4 regions of the Microcoleus sp. N3A4 genome follow, and region 4 is predicted to be linked to each of the others. Evidence: riboswitches for the same ligand, from Rfam matches in the RefSeq annotation. Region 4 holds a riboswitch; each other region holds the start of a gene.
What was found. Region 4 has a riboswitch for cobalamin ahead of QUA56_RS23950 (DUF1636 domain-containing protein). Riboswitches for the same ligand answer to the same signal wherever they lie in the genome.
Positions count from the first base shown of each region.

Region 1: another riboswitch for cobalamin. It lies ahead of QUA56_RS17620 (CbtB-domain containing protein); the one in region 4 lies ahead of QUA56_RS23950 (DUF1636 domain-containing protein).
Region 2: another riboswitch for cobalamin. It lies ahead of cobG (precorrin-3B synthase); the one in region 4 lies ahead of QUA56_RS23950 (DUF1636 domain-containing protein).
Region 3: another riboswitch for cobalamin. It lies ahead of QUA56_RS18975 (hypothetical protein); the one in region 4 lies ahead of QUA56_RS23950 (DUF1636 domain-containing protein).

Region 1 covers NZ_JAUBRJ010000028.1:52,148-56,333, reverse strand. Annotated here, with positions in the region: gene QUA56_RS17625 (hypothetical protein) at 1-1,124, opposite strand, end outside; gene QUA56_RS17620 (CbtB-domain containing protein) at 1,267-1,509, opposite strand; cobalamin riboswitch at 1,484-1,626, opposite strand; gene QUA56_RS17615 (Nramp family divalent metal transporter) at 1,896-3,200, shown strand; gene QUA56_RS17610 (cupin domain-containing protein) at 3,268-4,020, opposite strand; gene QUA56_RS17605 (FkbM family methyltransferase) at 4,143-4,186, opposite strand, start outside.
Region 2 covers NZ_JAUBRJ010000021.1:106,318-110,503, forward strand. Annotated here, with positions in the region: gene QUA56_RS14860 (hypothetical protein) at 1-247, opposite strand, end outside; gene cbiE (precorrin-6y C5,15-methyltransferase (decarboxylating) subunit CbiE) at 311-1,519, opposite strand; gene QUA56_RS14870 (hypothetical protein) at 1,602-1,838, opposite strand; adenosylcobalamin-variant (AdoCbl-variant) riboswitch at 2,043-2,122, shown strand; gene cobG (precorrin-3B synthase) at 2,165-3,700, shown strand; gene QUA56_RS14880 (precorrin-8X methylmutase) at 3,840-4,186, shown strand, end outside.
Region 3 covers NZ_JAUBRJ010000032.1:8,805-12,990, forward strand. Annotated here, with positions in the region: gene QUA56_RS18960 (DUF5615 family PIN-like protein) at 1-271, shown strand, start outside; gene QUA56_RS18965 (ABC transporter ATP-binding protein) at 301-1,149, opposite strand; gene QUA56_RS18970 (methyltransferase domain-containing protein) at 1,286-2,152, opposite strand; gene QUA56_RS18975 (hypothetical protein) at 2,172-2,612, opposite strand; cobalamin riboswitch at 2,731-2,875, opposite strand; gene QUA56_RS18980 (Uma2 family endonuclease) at 2,914-3,492, opposite strand; gene QUA56_RS18985 (ABC transporter substrate-binding protein) at 3,701-4,186, opposite strand, start outside.
Region 4 covers NZ_JAUBRJ010000047.1:48,216-52,401, reverse strand. Annotated here, with positions in the region: gene cynS (cyanase) at 149-592, shown strand; gene clpX (ATP-dependent protease ATP-binding subunit ClpX) at 819-2,201, shown strand; cobalamin riboswitch at 2,342-2,488, shown strand; gene QUA56_RS23950 (DUF1636 domain-containing protein) at 2,511-2,921, shown strand; gene cobW (cobalamin biosynthesis protein CobW) at 3,116-4,144, shown strand.

The DNA of each region.
Region 1 (4,186 bases), on a different contig from region 4:
CCTGCGACTACAATGCCTGTAAAGTAAGCCAACACAGTCAACCGCACTGAAAGAGGAGGCGCAACTCCCTCAACCTCAATAGTTTGTGAAACCTGCAATGGTGGAAACTGACGGGCTGCATTTGGTTGGGGAGAAACTTCTACCTCAACTTTATGAGGTGCGCCATCAAAAAACTGCTCTTGCCATAGTAGTTTTCCGGCTGCATCTGGCGCACCTTTGTAGGCAAAAGCAATCCAATCATGTTCGAGTTGGATAGTTTTAATATTCAACAATACATCTGTGACTGGCTGATTTGTTTTGATATCGGTGACTTGAACTTGTAAATTAGCAGTTGTACCTACTGTGGCACTAACATCTCCAGAAAGTCGCACCTCAAAACCCTGAGATTTCACGATCGGGCTAATTTTTTCTGTAGGTGCGGATTCAGTCATGTGAGACATTGGCATCGACATCTCAGACTGGGCAATTTCAGCACTCACATTGACAAATAACAAGGCAGCGATCGCAATTATTATCGCCCCACTTAACAGCAATCGCACTCTCTCGGGCGCTATTTCTCCTGCTTGGATTTTGGGCTTTCCTCCAATTGCCAAGCCGCCACCTAGCCCAACAGCCAACAAAATCGCAGCTAAAATCCAAAAATTGCGATACTTCACCCCGTTTTCCGGGACAGATAGTGTTAAAGTTTGCTCAAAAGGAGTAAAAGCATTTGGGGCGATCGGAGTCACCTTTGCTAACAATTGATAATTTCCCCTAATCGGCAGCATTTGCTGGATTTGCAACTCACCTTTAGCTGCAACAGCCTCTATATCCAGCAACTTTGTTCCCTCCACGATCGGAAAATCGGTGGTAAACCAAGGATTTTTAGGCGGAGTTAGAATTGTCAGCCCAATTCGAGCATTCTCTAAGGGAATACCCGCCGCATCTAAAGCTTGTAACTTTAACGACACCGGAGATAGAGGTGTAGTTGCCTCGGCTTCAAAGGGTAAAATCTGACTGATTGGCGGTTCAGCAGTCAGTCGCACAGTTGGTTGTGGAGACTGCGAAAACCCTACCCAAGTATAGAAAACGATACTCATCATGCAGACAGCAGTGATGAGTGCAGAAAACTTGAATTTTGACATTTTAATTCTGGACTTTTAAGGACTCTTGCGTGGAGTGGGGGCGGGTTTATTTAATCTGTCTGCACATGAGAAAGCTATTGGTGAATCCGCCCCTACAGGTTAAGCGAGAATGGTGCAATATCTCAAATGAAAACAATCTTGTCTAGTGACAACTAACCATCAAAGTGTGGTGGCGCAGAGAGTGTACCTTGTTATGAACGGCGGGATAAGTTGTAAAGTAAACAGTCCAGACAGTCAAAGCGCATAGGGAGATGTATAGCGTCGCTTGCACGGGTGTTGAAAGCGTCAACCGTGCCGTTTGTTGCCAAATTGAAGAAGAAGAAGATTGAGTAGTCATCATGTACCTCGCAGATGAATTTAAGTAAATTTGGGCATCGGCGGGCATCCTGACTTGGAGAACTTTTCTCCTTCACAGTTGCGGGACAGTGTTGGATTTGCACCGAACTTTCCCCGTTACCTCTGGTGGCTGCTCCTCACCAGAACCGATTTGATATTCAGACAGTACCACACTTTTTGTTGTTGCATTCACATTGCCTAGAATGTTACACAAAATATACACAACTTAATATATAGCCTTTCTCAGAAAGATGAGGTACGTTGTTGGGCTTCAGCCCTCTTAGTCTGGCTGGTTATGTAAGCTGTCAGTCATACCTCATCTTTTTGAGAAAGGCTATATACGGTGACTCTGCCGGATTTCGATCCGACTGATGACATTCCGCTACCTTTGTGAGATTATGAAAAGAATATGAAAATCATTTAACCGTAAAACAAATGACTCATTCGGAGAACAAACCCAGCCTTCCAGAGGTTCACCGCAGCATCCCCGTTCCCAACAGCAAAGGTTTCTGGCGTAAAATGCTGGCCTACGCAGGGCCTGGATATTTGGTTTCAGTGGGTTACATGGACCCCGGAAACTGGGCGACTGACTTAGCGGGGGGAGCAAAGTTTGGCTATGCGCTATTAAGTGTGATTTTGCTATCTAATTTGATGGCAATTTTGCTGCAATCACTCTGCGTGCGTTTGGGAGTGGCAACGGGACGAGATTTGGCACAAGCTTGTCGAGATTATTTCAGTCCGCGAGTCAGTTTTTTGCTGTGGATACTTTGTGAAATTGCTATTTCTGCTTGCGATTTAGCTGAACTTGTTGGAAGTGCGATCGGACTGCAATTGCTATTTGGCATTCCCTTAGTTTGGGGAGTGTGCATCACTGCGCTAGATGTGATAATGGTGTTATTTTTACAAGGGAAAGGCTTTCGTTATATCGAAGCTTTGGTAATTACGATTATTGCAATTATTGGCGGTTGTTTTATTGCCGAAATATTTTTTGCCAAACCAGATGCCGGAGGAGTTTTACTCGGTTATGTTCCGAAGCTAGAGATTTTGCAAAATCAGGCAATGCTTTATATTGCGGTTGGTATTTTGGGGGCAACTGTGATGCCGCACAATCTTTACTTGCATTCGTCGATCGTGCAAACTCGCGCTTGGCAAGAAACTGCTGATAAAAAATGGGAAGCAATAAAATTTGGCACAATTGATTCTAGCGTGGCGCTGTCAATAGCTTTGTTTATTAATTCAGCTATTCTGATTTTGTCTGCTGCCACATTTCACTTTTCCGGCTATCAAGAAGTAGCAGAAATTCAAGATGCTTACAAACTGCTTTCTCCGGTGCTGGGCGTGGGTTCAGCCAGTGCCATTTTTGCCTTTGCTTTATTGGCTTCGGGGCAGAATTCAACCTTGACTGCAACTCTAGCAGGACAGATTGTGATGGAAGGGTTTTTGAATTTTCGTCTGCGGCCTTGGTTGCGGCGGTTGCTGACTCGACTGGTGGCCATTGTGCCAGCTTTGATCTCTATTATTCTGTTCGGTGAAGGCAGTACAACTAATTTGCTGGTTTTCAGTCAAGTGATTCTCAGTTTGCAATTACCTTTTGCAGTAATTCCCTTGGTAATGTTTACCTCAAACCGCCGCTTGATGGGAGAGTTTGTGAATCCATTTTGGCTGAAAGCGGTAGCTTGGTTAGTCGCTAGTATTATAGTAGGATTAAATAGTTGGCTGCTGTTGCAAACCATTTTCTAGCAATTGCCAATTATAGTCCAGCCCCCGCAGAGGGGAAGTTTTGTCTGACAATTTACACTGCGAATCCTTAGCTAGAAGACTCAGTTGTCTCAAAAGGCTGTCGGAAGTCTTCTCCAACAATAAATCGCGTTGAATCTAGAGGATAAGTCTTCACATAAACCAGACAACCGGTTGCCGACGAAGGACTATAGGGAGAATTGGGTGAATACCGCAGCCAACTACCAGTTGGGTAATCTCCTAACTCATCACTCCAAGTACCTTCGATGACAAAGATTTCTTTCACTTCAGATTCAACTACGTTTGACAAAGCCGTGCCGGGTTGCCAGCGTTCCACCCAAACTTTTTCAGGAAAACCCTCTTGTTCGTAAAGTGGCTTCACCTCAATTTGGGGAATAATACCGGGCTGCCAGGACAACTCGTAAATATTCGTTTTCACCCGCTGGCGAGTGGTTCCACCATGTTGCCGTAATTTAACAAATGTCAGGCAACCTTCATCGCTATAAGGGCGATGGATAAACCCTTCAGGATTGAGCATATAAGATCCTGGGGGATACACACCGGTTTCATCAGCGAAGTTGCCCTGGAGTACCAAAATTTCTTCTCCACCGGCGTGTCCGTGCAGCGGGAAAAAGCCACCCGGATCGAAGCGAGTCAGCATGGTGACGGGATGATCTTGAACGTTATCGTCGGACTCAAAGGCACCAAACCAAATGCCCGTAAAAGTGGTCTGATACCAGGTTAGCGATGACTGCAATACTGCGGCTCGACTCGATACGTCGTTGTGAATTGGTTGAGGTTGCCACTGAAATTGAGAAGACATGATTATTGAAATTTAAGATGAATTTAAGGTTGATTTAAGATTAATTTCAGATTGTCAATAGGCTGGTTAGAATAACCAGTATACAGGAATTGTGCCATATTTTCTTGCCGATCGCCTATTGCCTATTTATACTGTTTCGCCAGTGCGATCGTTTTATCTAGCAATA
Region 2 (4,186 bases), on a different contig from region 4:
CATCCTGCCGATATCCCGTCCGAGGAACTCTTACAGCACCTCTAGTGTTGAAGTTGTGTGCCTTACGCAGATATTTGAGTGGATCGAATCCTTTTCTTTGTGAATGGTCTAACACACTTTGGGCCACAGTTCGATAAGTTCCTCTATCCCATTCAGACAGATATTGCTGTAGTTCGATAACTTCAGTATTGGAATAGTCTTCAAACAGTCGCTCTAAATAAGGATCAAGGGATGATTCGTCTGGCATTTTCACTCTAATTCCAGAGGATATTATTTATCATAGCTTTCCAGGAAAAAGACCGATCGCCTTTCATCTCTTAACTACCGCCCACTGAGTAATCGGTGCCAGCGGTTTCCAACCCTGAAAAGAACCGATCGCCCCTACTCGCTGAATCCCAATTCTAATTAGTTCCCCACCATAACGATCGTGCCACTGCAAAACTTTAAATTCGCTCTCAACTGTCACGGCATTCACAACTAATCGGCCGCCCTCACCTAAAGCATTCCAGCAAGTTTCCAGCACAGCTTCTGCGGTGACACCGCCACCAATGAAAATAGCATTCGGTTGAGGCAAATTTGTCAGGGCTTCCGGCGCTGATCCCGCCACGATTTCGAGTTCGGGAACGCCGAAAGTCGAGGCATTTTCGGCAATGTATTGCAGCCGAGTCGGATGGCGTTCGATCGCGATCGCCCTGCACCGAGGATGACTCCGCATCCATTCGATCGCGATCGAACCGCAGCCAGCCCCCACATCCCAAAGCAACTCTCCCGGAATCGGTGCTAACGCTGACACAGTAACGGCTCGAACCTCTCGCTTGGTAAGTTGTCCGTCGTGGCGATATGCAGCATCCGGCAAACCCGCAGTTCGGGGAAAAAGCAGGGTTTCGCGATCGGCTGCAACTGCGATCGCGATCGCGTTCAAATCAGCCAAATCCGCTGCATTCCAGGCTGCTGCTACCCCCTCGATCCGCCGTTCCGAGTTCCCTCCCATCCGCTCGAACACGGTCATCAAACTGCTGCCAAACCCCCGCTGTGTCAACAATTGGGCCACCTTTCCCGGCGTGTGTCGATCGGCGCTCAATACCAGCAAGCGCGCCCCCGGCGACAAAGCAAGGGCGATCGATGCGATCGGGCGATTTGTCAAACTGAAAGTCTCAACATCCGCCAAAGCCCAACCCAAACGGGCGCAAGCAAGACTAAAAGCCGATGCAGCGGGAATTACAGTCATTTCGGAAATAGGAATTTTGCGCGACAGCGTGACGCCGATGCCGTGACACATGGGATCGCCGCTGGCTAGCACGCACACAGACTGTCCCCGGCGGCGGATGATTCGATCGACTGTTGCTTGTATCGGCGAAGCCCAAAGCAATTGTTCGCGGGTGTCGTCGGTTGGTAGCATTGCGAGGTGACGGGCACCGCCGACAACGACTTGAGATCGATCGAGTAGACAACGGGCGATCGCACTCAATCCCGAAAGTCCGTCTTCGCCAATCCCCACCACCGAAAGCCATTTGTGCATTGCGCCCTTACTGCTAATTACTACTTATCGATTCTAAAGAATAATATCGGATTTCCATTCACAATTCTTTCTTCTACTTGCCTCATTCCGAGTCTTTCTGCGACTTTAAGCGACTCAATGTTTGGGCGATCGCAGCTTGATTTGAAAAAAAAAATTCTCTTCCTTGGCGGCAGTTTTCTTTGCCGCTAGTAATTGTACCATCTCCTTCAATCATCACAGTGTCATCCGAGTAGTATTTTTCCAAAGCTACTGATGTTTGGAATGTCTCAACAAGGTGATTGATATCTGCGAGTTTGATTTGCAATTCTTCAATTGTCATAAATAACGCGATCGCAGGTTTTATAGCCGAAGTTAGAAGTCACGCACTCTGAGAGTGATTTTGACTTTGATTATAGATTATAAAAAATTATTCAGGGATCAGCAAGACAATAAAACGAATTTCCCCCCTAACAGGCGAGCTCGCCCGGAGATTTGTTAAGAAACTCGATCGATCTGGCTGATGCCGATCGACTTGTGATAGATTTCTTAAACCTGAAAGCGGGAAAGTCCGGTGCAATTCCGGCGCTGTGCCGCAACTGTCAAAGTCAGAATGCCGATTTCAGGAGTTTACTTTAGATTCCCTGCGTCGCACGGGGAGGAGTTTCTTTGTTAGCTTTGAGTGAATTGCCGACTTGTCCTGGTTTATTTTACGGTTCCCGCGCCCGAGACGGAATATTATCGAGAATGCGGATTCCGGGGGGGATTTTAAACGCGCAGCAGTGTCGGACGATCGCGGATTTGGTCGATCGATACAGTACCGGTTGTTTGCAAGTAACGAATCGGGCGAATTTGCAAATCCGAGACTTGAATTCGCCAGTTTCTGATGAAGTTTGGCAAGATTTGCTGGAATTGGGATTGGCATCTCGCCGCGTTGAAGTTGACCCGATCCGCAATATTATGGCAAGTCCGACAGCAGGGATCGATCGACAGCAACTACTCGATACTCGCCCGCTAGTGAAAGCTTGGGATGATTACCTGCAAACACATTCCGAGTTGTCGGAACTTTCGCCTAAGTTCAGTATTGGCTTTGACGGCGGGGAATCGGTTTCGATCCGCGATTTACGCAACGATATTTTATTAGCTGCTGAAGGGCGTTCAACCAAATCAGAAATCGTTTTTCGGCTGCATTTAAACGGCGACACAGGGATTTTAATCCAAGAATCGCAATGTATTTCAGTATTAGCCGCCCTCGCTAGCGCCTATCTTGAATACACCAAAAATAGACCTCGAATTGATGGCAAAAAACCGCGTTTGCGTCACCTGCTGGCAGATTGGGGCGCTGAAAGTTATCTAGAAAGGGTACAGCAGAATTTACCATTTTTATTGCAATACACATCTTGCACCTTTCTCAAGAACAGGCAAGATGCCTGTTCCACAAACAGTGAATTTCCTTGTGGGGTGGGCATCTTGCCCGCCCGATCGATCGCCTCATCTGAAAAATCCATCCCCAATCACCAACATCTCGGCATTTACCCTCAGCAACAGTCCGGTTTCTCCTACATGGGAATTGCACTGCCCCTAGGTAAGCTAGAATCAAAACAACTGCGGAATTTGGCAAATTTAGCCCAAAATCTAGCCAGCGGTACCCTGAGACTTACGCCGTGGCAAAATCTGTTGATTTCTGACATCCCCAACTCCCAGCTTTTTGAGGTAAAACAGCAAGTAGCCGATGTGGGATTGCACTCGTCGGCGACTCGCCTAGATTCGTGCTTGGTGGCTTGTGCCGGCAGCAGCGGCTGTGCGTCGGCGGCGACAGATACTCAAAGTCACGCCTTAGCAATGGTGAGGGATTTAGCGGAAAAATTGACGATCGACCTGCCGATTAACATTCATTTCAGCGGTTGCGAAAAGTCCTGCGCCCAGCACCGGCCAATTGATATCACGCTGGTAGGAATTCAGATTGAGCGGGGACACGAGATAATCGAAGGTTACAACATTTATGCAGGTAGAAAAGATTTACCCTTCGGACGGCAAATTTTCCAGAGGGTGAGTGCGGTCGAGATGCCCGGTGCGATCGAGCGAATGTTGCGGGTGTATCAGCGGTTTCGAGAGCCTTTGGAGTCATTTGGTGAGTTTGTCGATCGGCAGGCGATCGACCAATTGCAGGAGTTGTTCAGCACCGAAAAATGGAATTTAAAGTAAAAAAATATCCCATTAAAACTGACAAATTTTAATCATTTATCTTTCTATATCTCTCGATATTTCTGCCTTCGCGCCTTCGCGGTTTATTCAAAAAATCTATTTCACAAATCAAACAAAATTCCCATAACAGTTTTAAACAATGATTGACTACATTCGAGACGGAACAGAAATCTACATCAAATCCTTTGCCACAATTCGATCCGAAACAGATTTGTCAAACTTGCCGCCCGATTTAGAATCGGTAGCCGTGCGACTAATTCACAGTTGCGGCATGACCGATATTGTTGCAGATTTAGCAGCTTCGCCCGGTGCAGCCACCTGCGGACGCCAAGCCCTCTCAGCAGGTGCGCCGATTCTCTGCGATGCCCGGATGGTGGCCGAAGGCATCACTCGCAAACGCCTTCCCGCTGACAATCAGGTGATTTGCACCCTCTGGCATTCCGAAATCCCGGAGTTGGCGCGGCAAATGGGAAATACTCGATCGGC
Region 3 (4,186 bases), on a different contig from region 4:
TCGCATTCAGGATGTAGGTTTAATCCACGCAGACGATCCCACTATCTTAGAATGGGCCGCCAATGAGGGGCGCATTTTGCTTACCCATGATGTGGCGACAATTACCGACTACGCCTACGAACGAATTAAAAACGGGTTGCCCATGCCCGGAGTTGTTGAAGTTATTGCAACGGCTCCGATCGGGCTGGTCATTGATGACTTGTATTTATTCGTTTGTTGCAGTCAGCCCGACGAATATGAAGGCCAGATTCTTTTCATTCCCTTTCCTTAATTCCTACACCATAAATTGTCTAAATCCCGTTAAAGCAGCCGCCGCCATTGTAAAATCTGTTGTTGCCACAGCTCGAAATTCTGTATATTTGAGTTATCATCTATCTGAACGATCGCCCTTATTTGCTCCATCAGCTCGATCGCCAGCGGTACGCCAAGCTGCAATTGCTCCAAAACCTCCCGTTGAGCAAAAACGGTTTCCGGTGTTCCTTCTAAAATCAATTTTCCTCGATCCATCACAAACACCCAATCAGCCCAGCGGTAGATGAAATCGAGGTCGTGACTTGCTAAAAGGATGGTGGTTCCGGCGCTGTGAATTTGTTGGAGTAAACCGATCAGTTGTCGGGTGTGACGCGGGTCGAGATAGGCGGTAGGTTCATCTAGCAGCAGCAGTTTGGGCTTGAGAACCATGATATCGGCGATCGACACCCGCTTTTTTTGTCCCAAACTGAGATTGTGAATTGGTTCGCGGGCGAGTTCACTGAGATCGAATTGCTCGATCGCCTGCTGTACCTGTTGAGCAATTTCGGATTCTCTCAAACCTAAATTGTACAATCCGTAGGAGATATCTTCTTCTACCGTGGAAGCTACTAATTGATGTTCGGGATTTTGAAAGACGAGTCCGATTTGTTGGCGCAGTTGCATCAAAGATTTGCGATCGTAGCGAAAGGGTTTACCTTCCCAACTAATGATTCCCTGTTGCGGTTGGTACAAGCCATTTGCTAACAGGAAAAAGGTAGTTTTGCCACAGCCGTTTTGACCGATCAGCCCGCAGCGTTTCCCGGCGGGTACTTTGAGGTTTAAACCCTGAATTGCCACTCGCGAACCGCAGGGATATGAGTAGGAAGTGCGATCGAATTCGAGAATCCATTCAGACATATTTGTTATTTGTTAATTGTTATTTGTTATTTATTATTTATTATAATCTTGTTCCCAGGCTCTGCCTGGGAATAAATACCCGGAGGCTGTGCCTCCAATTACCGATTACCGATTACCAATTTCCATTGTATTTGTGTCAGTTTTCATCTGTTTTTGACAACTGCCAAAGTTGAATTTCATAACACAAATGCTGCTCAAAAAGTTGACTTGCCTCCAATCCTTCAACCACCAGCTTCTTGAACCAGCGACGAAATATCCAGCGCAGGAATTTGTGGACGGGCGGAACTGCGATCGCAATTAAATCTGCAACATAGATCATTGTATTCAGTCCATACCTGCGGAAAGTATCGACATATAAATCGATTGTCGGCAAAATATGGGCCGAAATATCCTCAGTTTTGACTAAAGTGAATCCAGCCTGCTTTAAGGCTGCATGAAGTTCCGTAACAACATGACAATTAGAGAACATTCCCTCTTGATAATTAGCATCAGAACGCAGCATATCGGCAAGCAGCACGTAGCCACCCTGATTGAGGATTTTGGCGGCACCGTTAGCAATATCAACAGCCGACATATACTGGCTACTTTCGCTAAAGAGAATAAGATCGTAGAAATGGGTTGCTTTAAAGTCTTCAAACCTCGTGAGGTGGAAGATTGCCCGATCGCGCGTACACTTGAGAAATCGCTGTTGTTGGAACGGATCGGGTGCGAGCCCTTCCACTGCAAAACCTCGATCGAGCAAATAAGCCGCATTTCCGCCAATCCCGCAGCCCACATCCAGTATCGTATGAGTGCCTTTGGGGATCGCATCCAACAGTTTTACAGTATAAGCTTGCTGAGCGACGCGCAATCGCGCGAGTGTTAGTTCATCAGCGGGCACAGGTAGGGTTTCCCAATAGCCGTAGTGAAGGTAGGGCGAATCTGTCAGGCCCAAATAGTAATTAAGCGCTGCATTTTGGTAGCGAGTTACCTTGGAAATTTCGATTGATTTTGGCTGCGACATTCGGAAAATTTAGTAAGTTTTAGGATTTCGGGCAGAGTTGAAATTCTTCCCAGCGCTTGCATACCTGTTCATAGCACTCAACAGGAGAAATTGCCAAGTTTTGCAACAAATTGATATCAATCTGACCGTTGGCGATCGACAAAAATATAATTGCTGCCTTGGGTTCGTAGCTAGCAATGATTTGGAGCAGATTTGAAACAGTATTTTCCTCTACTTCTAGTTGTTGCAAATAAGCAGTTACGTGCAATTGCGAAATAAATTGCAGATCGTACTTTATAGTATCTACGCTCCAATTCACAGAGCCGTTAATGGGAGTATTGATTTTGCAAGCAACCAAGCCTCGTCCTCGATGCAAAAAACCATTCCAAGCAGTATGTCCGATCGGCAAAATATTCTGATGAATAAACAAGTTCTGCCAGTAGCCAAAACTACCCTGCCAAACACTATCTTCGATTCGCATTTTTTTTAGTTTCCCGCTGCCTAAAATTTCGTTATTGTCGATCGGGAAACGGAGCACAACAGCAAATTATTTGTAAAAATATTGAACTCACCATCATCCATACCTCGCAGATGAAAAACAACAGGGAAACAAATCGGCGGGCATCCTGACTCAGAGATGCAATGATCTCATTACAGTTGCGGGACAGCGCCGGATTCGCACCGAACTTTCCCCCTTGCGTCTGATGTGTGTTTTTCATCAGAGCCGATCGATATACCGGGATATTACCACTATTTGGGATATTTGACAAAAAATCGTCCGCCTATTCACCAAACTCAATATTTTCATACAAATCTGCCAGCGAAATTTCCACAGGAATAGAGGTTAATGTCAGGCGATCGCCCATACAGCTATATTCCGAAAAAATCCACTTATTCGCATCAGTTTTAGAATATTGCTCGACCTGTAGCCGATATTGGTCGATTAATAAATACTCCTGAAAACTAGGAATACTGCGATAGGCAGCAAACTTTTCATCGCGGTCATAAGCTTTGGTACCTTTAGACAGCACCTCAGCAATTAGCAGCGGATTGGTAATTGTATCCGTCCGTCCAGATTGCAGCTCTATCGGGCGCGCTACCACCATCACATCTGGATAAGTATAATTATTAAGGTGCGGAACCCAAAGCCGCTGATCCGATGCAAAAATACTGTAAGGTTTACCCTTAAGACTCACCCTCAAAATAGCATTTAAGATGCTCGTAATTTCATTGTGATTCGGTGCGCCACCAGCCATCAGAACAATCTCCCCATTGATAAATTCATGCCGATCCTGAGAATTGATTTCCAATTCTAGATATTCCTGGGCCGTGTAGGTTTTGGTTTCAACTTGCGCGATCATACACAACGCTCTCCTTTAATCTACTCATTTCAGTTTATCTTAAAAATTCTGCTAATTCAACAGAAAAGGAGAATTTAATCATGCTAAGAAACAGGCTTTCCGGCCTGTGAAGCGAAGAGGGAATTTTATTGTGGGGCGGACAGGATGCCCACCCCTGAAAGGCTTATTGAGAATGTGCAAGATGTGAGTGCGATCGCACTTAACAAACTTACCGCAGCGGGACAAAGTTATAGCCAGTGCTTCCTCCTTGTTTAACTTGCACTAAAATCGGCTTACCAGCCCGATCGCCCGTTGGCAAAAACCTCACTTCTTCGCTCGATCCTGCTGCCGAGAAATTCGGATTTCTGAGTGCTTGTTGCAACCCTTCCCGCGTATTGCTTTGCCGCAAGCCAGCGATGACAGCTTGAGTCGCATCAAAACTCGTTGCTGTTCGCCAATTCACAATTCCTCCCCAACGCTGGCGGGAATTTTCTGGGAAACGGCTACCGGGATTAGTTTCAGGATGCCAGGGAACGGGCAAAACAAGCCCGTCAACGTCTTTTTGTCCGTCTTTTAAAGTTTGAAAGGTATACATTGTGGTGCTGCCGTAGAGTGGCAATTTGCCTCGATTGATGCGAGCCAGAGAAATCGCACGGTCAATGCGATCGACGTGGGGTGCTACCATCAATCCTTGTGCACCTTTGCTGACAGCATC
Region 4 (4,186 bases):
GATATGAGTTGTCGAAGTTGAGGAGACCAGCTTTTGCTGAAGTTCCGAGCGATCGATTCTGTTTTTTTTCTCAGCTTGGTATTGACAAAATCACCAAAATGTGAGACAAATTTCACATCTAACACAGCAGTGAGTAGGAGCATATTTAATGGCAATTTCACAAATTACAGAAAAGCTTTTGGCTGCTAAAAAAGCTAAGGGAATTAGTTTTGCAGATTTGGAAAAACTTTTGGGGCGCGACGAAGTTTGGATTGCCGCGGTTATTTACCGTCAAGCAACCGCATCTGAAGAGGAAGCAGAGAAAATTGTCTCGGCTTTGGGACTAGATGGCGAGACGGTTGCGGTTCTCTGCGAACCTCCGTTAAAAGGTTCTTTGGATCCCTCAGTTCCAGTTGACCCTCTGATTTATCGGTTCTATGAAATTATGCAGGTTTACGGGATGCCGCTCAAAGCAGTGATACATGAAAAATTTGGTGACGGGATTATGAGCGCGGTAGACTTTACTTTGGATGTCGAGAAAGAAGCAGACCCAAAAGGCGATCGAGTGAAATTAATTATGTCGGGGAAATTTTTAGCCTACAAAAAATGGTAAGCAAGTGTCGCTAAACTCGGCCGGTGAAAATTAAAATATTTTAATCGGTCGAATGACTGATGACTAATCACTAATGCCTCACAAGTGTTAACTTAGAAATAGAGTCGGCGAAGCTTGACTGGTTTTGGTGTCCGCGGGAAACCTTTCTAGGGTAAGGCTAAGATCGATCGCGCGGCAACTTCCCCAGTCAAAGAAAGCAACCGCAACCGTAAAGTAAGAGGCAAATATGTCAAAATATGACTCCCATCTCAGATGCTCATTTTGCGGCAAGTCGCAGGAGTACGTCCGCAAGTTAATAGCTGGGCCCGGCGTCTACATTTGCGATGAATGCGTGGAACTGTGCAATGAAATTTTAGAAGAAGAGTTTTTTGACTCCAGCAAAACAATTGGTCAACAGATTCCCCAATCAGAGGTGCGAGAGTCTCAGGGACAAGGAACGCGGCGTCAAGGTCGATCGAACAAATCGAAAATCGTTTTAGCTCAAATTCCGAAACCGACAGAAATTAAGCAGCATTTAGACAACCACGTCATCGGCCAGCATTCAGCAAAAAAAGTCCTTTCTGTAGCAGTTTACAACCACTACAAGCGCTTGAGCGTTGACCAAGCTAAAGATAGCGACAAGTCTTCTGCTGACAGCGATGTAGAACTGCAAAAATCCAACATCCTGCTAGTTGGGCCGACAGGTTGTGGCAAAACTTTGTTAGCGCAAAGTTTGGCGCAAATGCTCGAAGTCCCCTTTGCGGTAGCCGATGCGACGACGCTGACAGAAGCTGGATATGTCGGCGACGATGTAGAAAATATTTTGCTGCGGCTTCTGCAAATGTCGGATTTTGATGTCGAATCGGCGCAGCGCGGCATTATTTATATTGATGAAATTGACAAGATTGCTCGCAAAAGCGAAAACACTTCGATCACAAGGGATGTATCGGGAGAAGGAGTGCAGCAAGCCCTGCTAAAAATGTTGGAAGGAACGGTGGTTAACGTGCCCCCGCAAGGCGGCCGCAAACATCCTTACCAAGATTTTATTCAAGTTGACACGAGCAAGATTCTATTTATTTGCGGCGGTGCTTTTGTCGGTTTAGAAAAAATAGTTGAACAGCGTTTGGGTAAAAAATCTTTAGGCTTTATTCAGCCAACAGAAAGCGACAGTAACTCAACTTTGCCGGCCAAGGATAAGCGGGCTGCTGATATTTTGCAGCAGGTACAGCCCGACGATTTAGTCAAGTTTGGTTTGATTCCTGAGTTTGTCGGGCGGATTCCGGTGGTGACGGTGATTTCGCCGCTGGATGAAGCAGCTTTGATGCAAATATTGACCGAGCCCCGAAATGCGCTGGTGAAGCAGTATCAAAAGCTGTTGAAAATGGACAGCGTGGAGTTGGAATTCCAGCCGGAAGCGCTGCGGGCGATCGCCCAGGAAGCCTACCGCCGCAAAACTGGCGCGAGAGCTCTCCGCAGCATTTTAGAGGAGTTAATGCTAGATGTGATGTACGAATTGCCTTCTCGCAAGGATGTGGCTCACTGTATGATTACTCCTGAAATGGTCGAGAAGCGATCGACTGCTGAATTGCTGTGGCATCCGGCATGGCGCAAACAGCACGAAACTGCATAATTTGTAATCTGTAGGGTGCTTGTGGCGCACCCTACAAACTACTAAACCAGCCCCAGATTTATCCCTGGGGTCGCTTTCTCTAATCAGAAATCTAAAATCTAAAATCTAAAATCTAAAATTGATTGGTGGCAAGTGCGGTATGATGTGATTTCGCGATCGGTTCTAGCGGGGAGCAGCCGCTAGAGGAAACGGGGAAAGTTCGGTGCAAGTCCGGCGCTGTCCCGCAACTGTAATGAAACCCTTGTGGTTTCTCAAGTCAGAATGCCCGCCGATATCTAACTCACTTTTGAACGCATCTGCGAGGTACGGATGATGGATGGAATTAATGCGGCTGTACCCACAAAGCACAGTCTGTTTGTTTGCACTGCTTGCGCTAGTGTTTGGAAAAACGGCAAGCGCGAAGGCAAAAGCGGCGGTCAACAATTTATGGAAGACTTATCGAAACTCGCTAAAGATTGGGAATTTTGCGATGAGTTTGATATTCGGGAAGTTGAGTGCATGAGTGCTTGCAGTCGCTCTTGTGCGGTGTCTTTTGCTGCTGTTGGAAAGTACACTTATCTGTTTGGCGATTTGCCTGCAAATGAACCGGAAAGTGCGGAAGCTGTACTCGAATGCGCGGGTCAATACTATGCTAAATCGGACGGTTTGTTGCCTTGGTCTGAGCGTCCTCAAGCTCTGAAAAAAGGCATTTTGGCGAAGATTCCGCCGCTGGGAAATTAGATAGGTTTGTAGTAGGGACTTTAGTTTTTTCCTTCTCGTTCCTAGGCTTTGCCTGGTAACGCATACGCCGAGGCTCTGCCTCGTTTTAAAAGCGATCTTTTATTCCAGCGAGGCAGAGCCTCTAGATCGGTATTCCCAGGCAGAGAGAGCCTGGGAACGAGATATCCCATCACCAAATAAGCACAAAATCATCAATGCACAAAATTCCTGTTACAGTCATTACCGGCTTTCTCGGTAGCGGCAAAACTACCCTAATTCGTCACTTATTGCAAAATAATCAAGGTCGCCGAATTGCTGTTATGGTTAACGAATTTGGCGAAATTGGAATTGACGGAGAACTGCTGCGCGATTGCCAAGTTTGCGACGAAGAAGAAAATGTCAGCAGCAATATTGTAGAACTAACAAATGGTTGTCTTTGCTGCACTGTTCAAGAGGAATTCTTGCCGACTATGCAGGAATTGTTGAAGCGCCGAGAGCAAATTGATTGTATCTTAATTGAGACTTCTGGTCTCGCACTTCCTAAACCTTTGATTCAAGCTTTTCGCTGGCCGGAAATTCGCACGGGTGCTACTGTAGACGGTGTTGTTGCTGTTGTCGATTGCGAAGCTGTTGCTAGCGGTACTTTTGTCGGTGATATCGATGCTTTGATGGCACAGCGGCAAGCTGATTCTAGTTTAGATCACGAAACTCCGATCGAGGAATTGTTTGAAGACCAGTTAGCCTGTGCCGATATGGTACTTTTAACGAAGGTCGATCGCGTAGATGCTGAAACTCACCAGAAAGTCCAAACCTGGTTGCAACAAGAATTGCGTCCGAGTGTGAAAATTGTGCCCTGCAAAGGTGGCGAAATTAACCCCGATGTGCTGTTGGGATTTAATGCGGCGGTTGAGGATGATTTGGAGTCTCGCCCGAGTCACCATGACACTGAGGAGGAACACGAGCACGATGATGATATTAACTCGACTTTCTTTATTGCCGATCGCGAATTTGAACCTGAAGCTTTGGTGAAAAAACTGCAATCCTTGATGCAGCAGGAGGAAATCTATCGGATTAAAGGGTTTGTGGCGGTTCCCAAGAAACCGATGAGGATGGTGTTGCAAGGTGTGGGTTCGCGGATCGAACATTTTTACGATCGCCCTTGGCAACCTTCGGAGATCCGGCAAACCAAATTAGTGTTTATCGGTCGGGAACTCGACTCTGTTAAAATACAGTCATTCTTGTAGTTGAATGCGGGCGATCGCTTTTTTGTAAAAAAGGGCGATCGT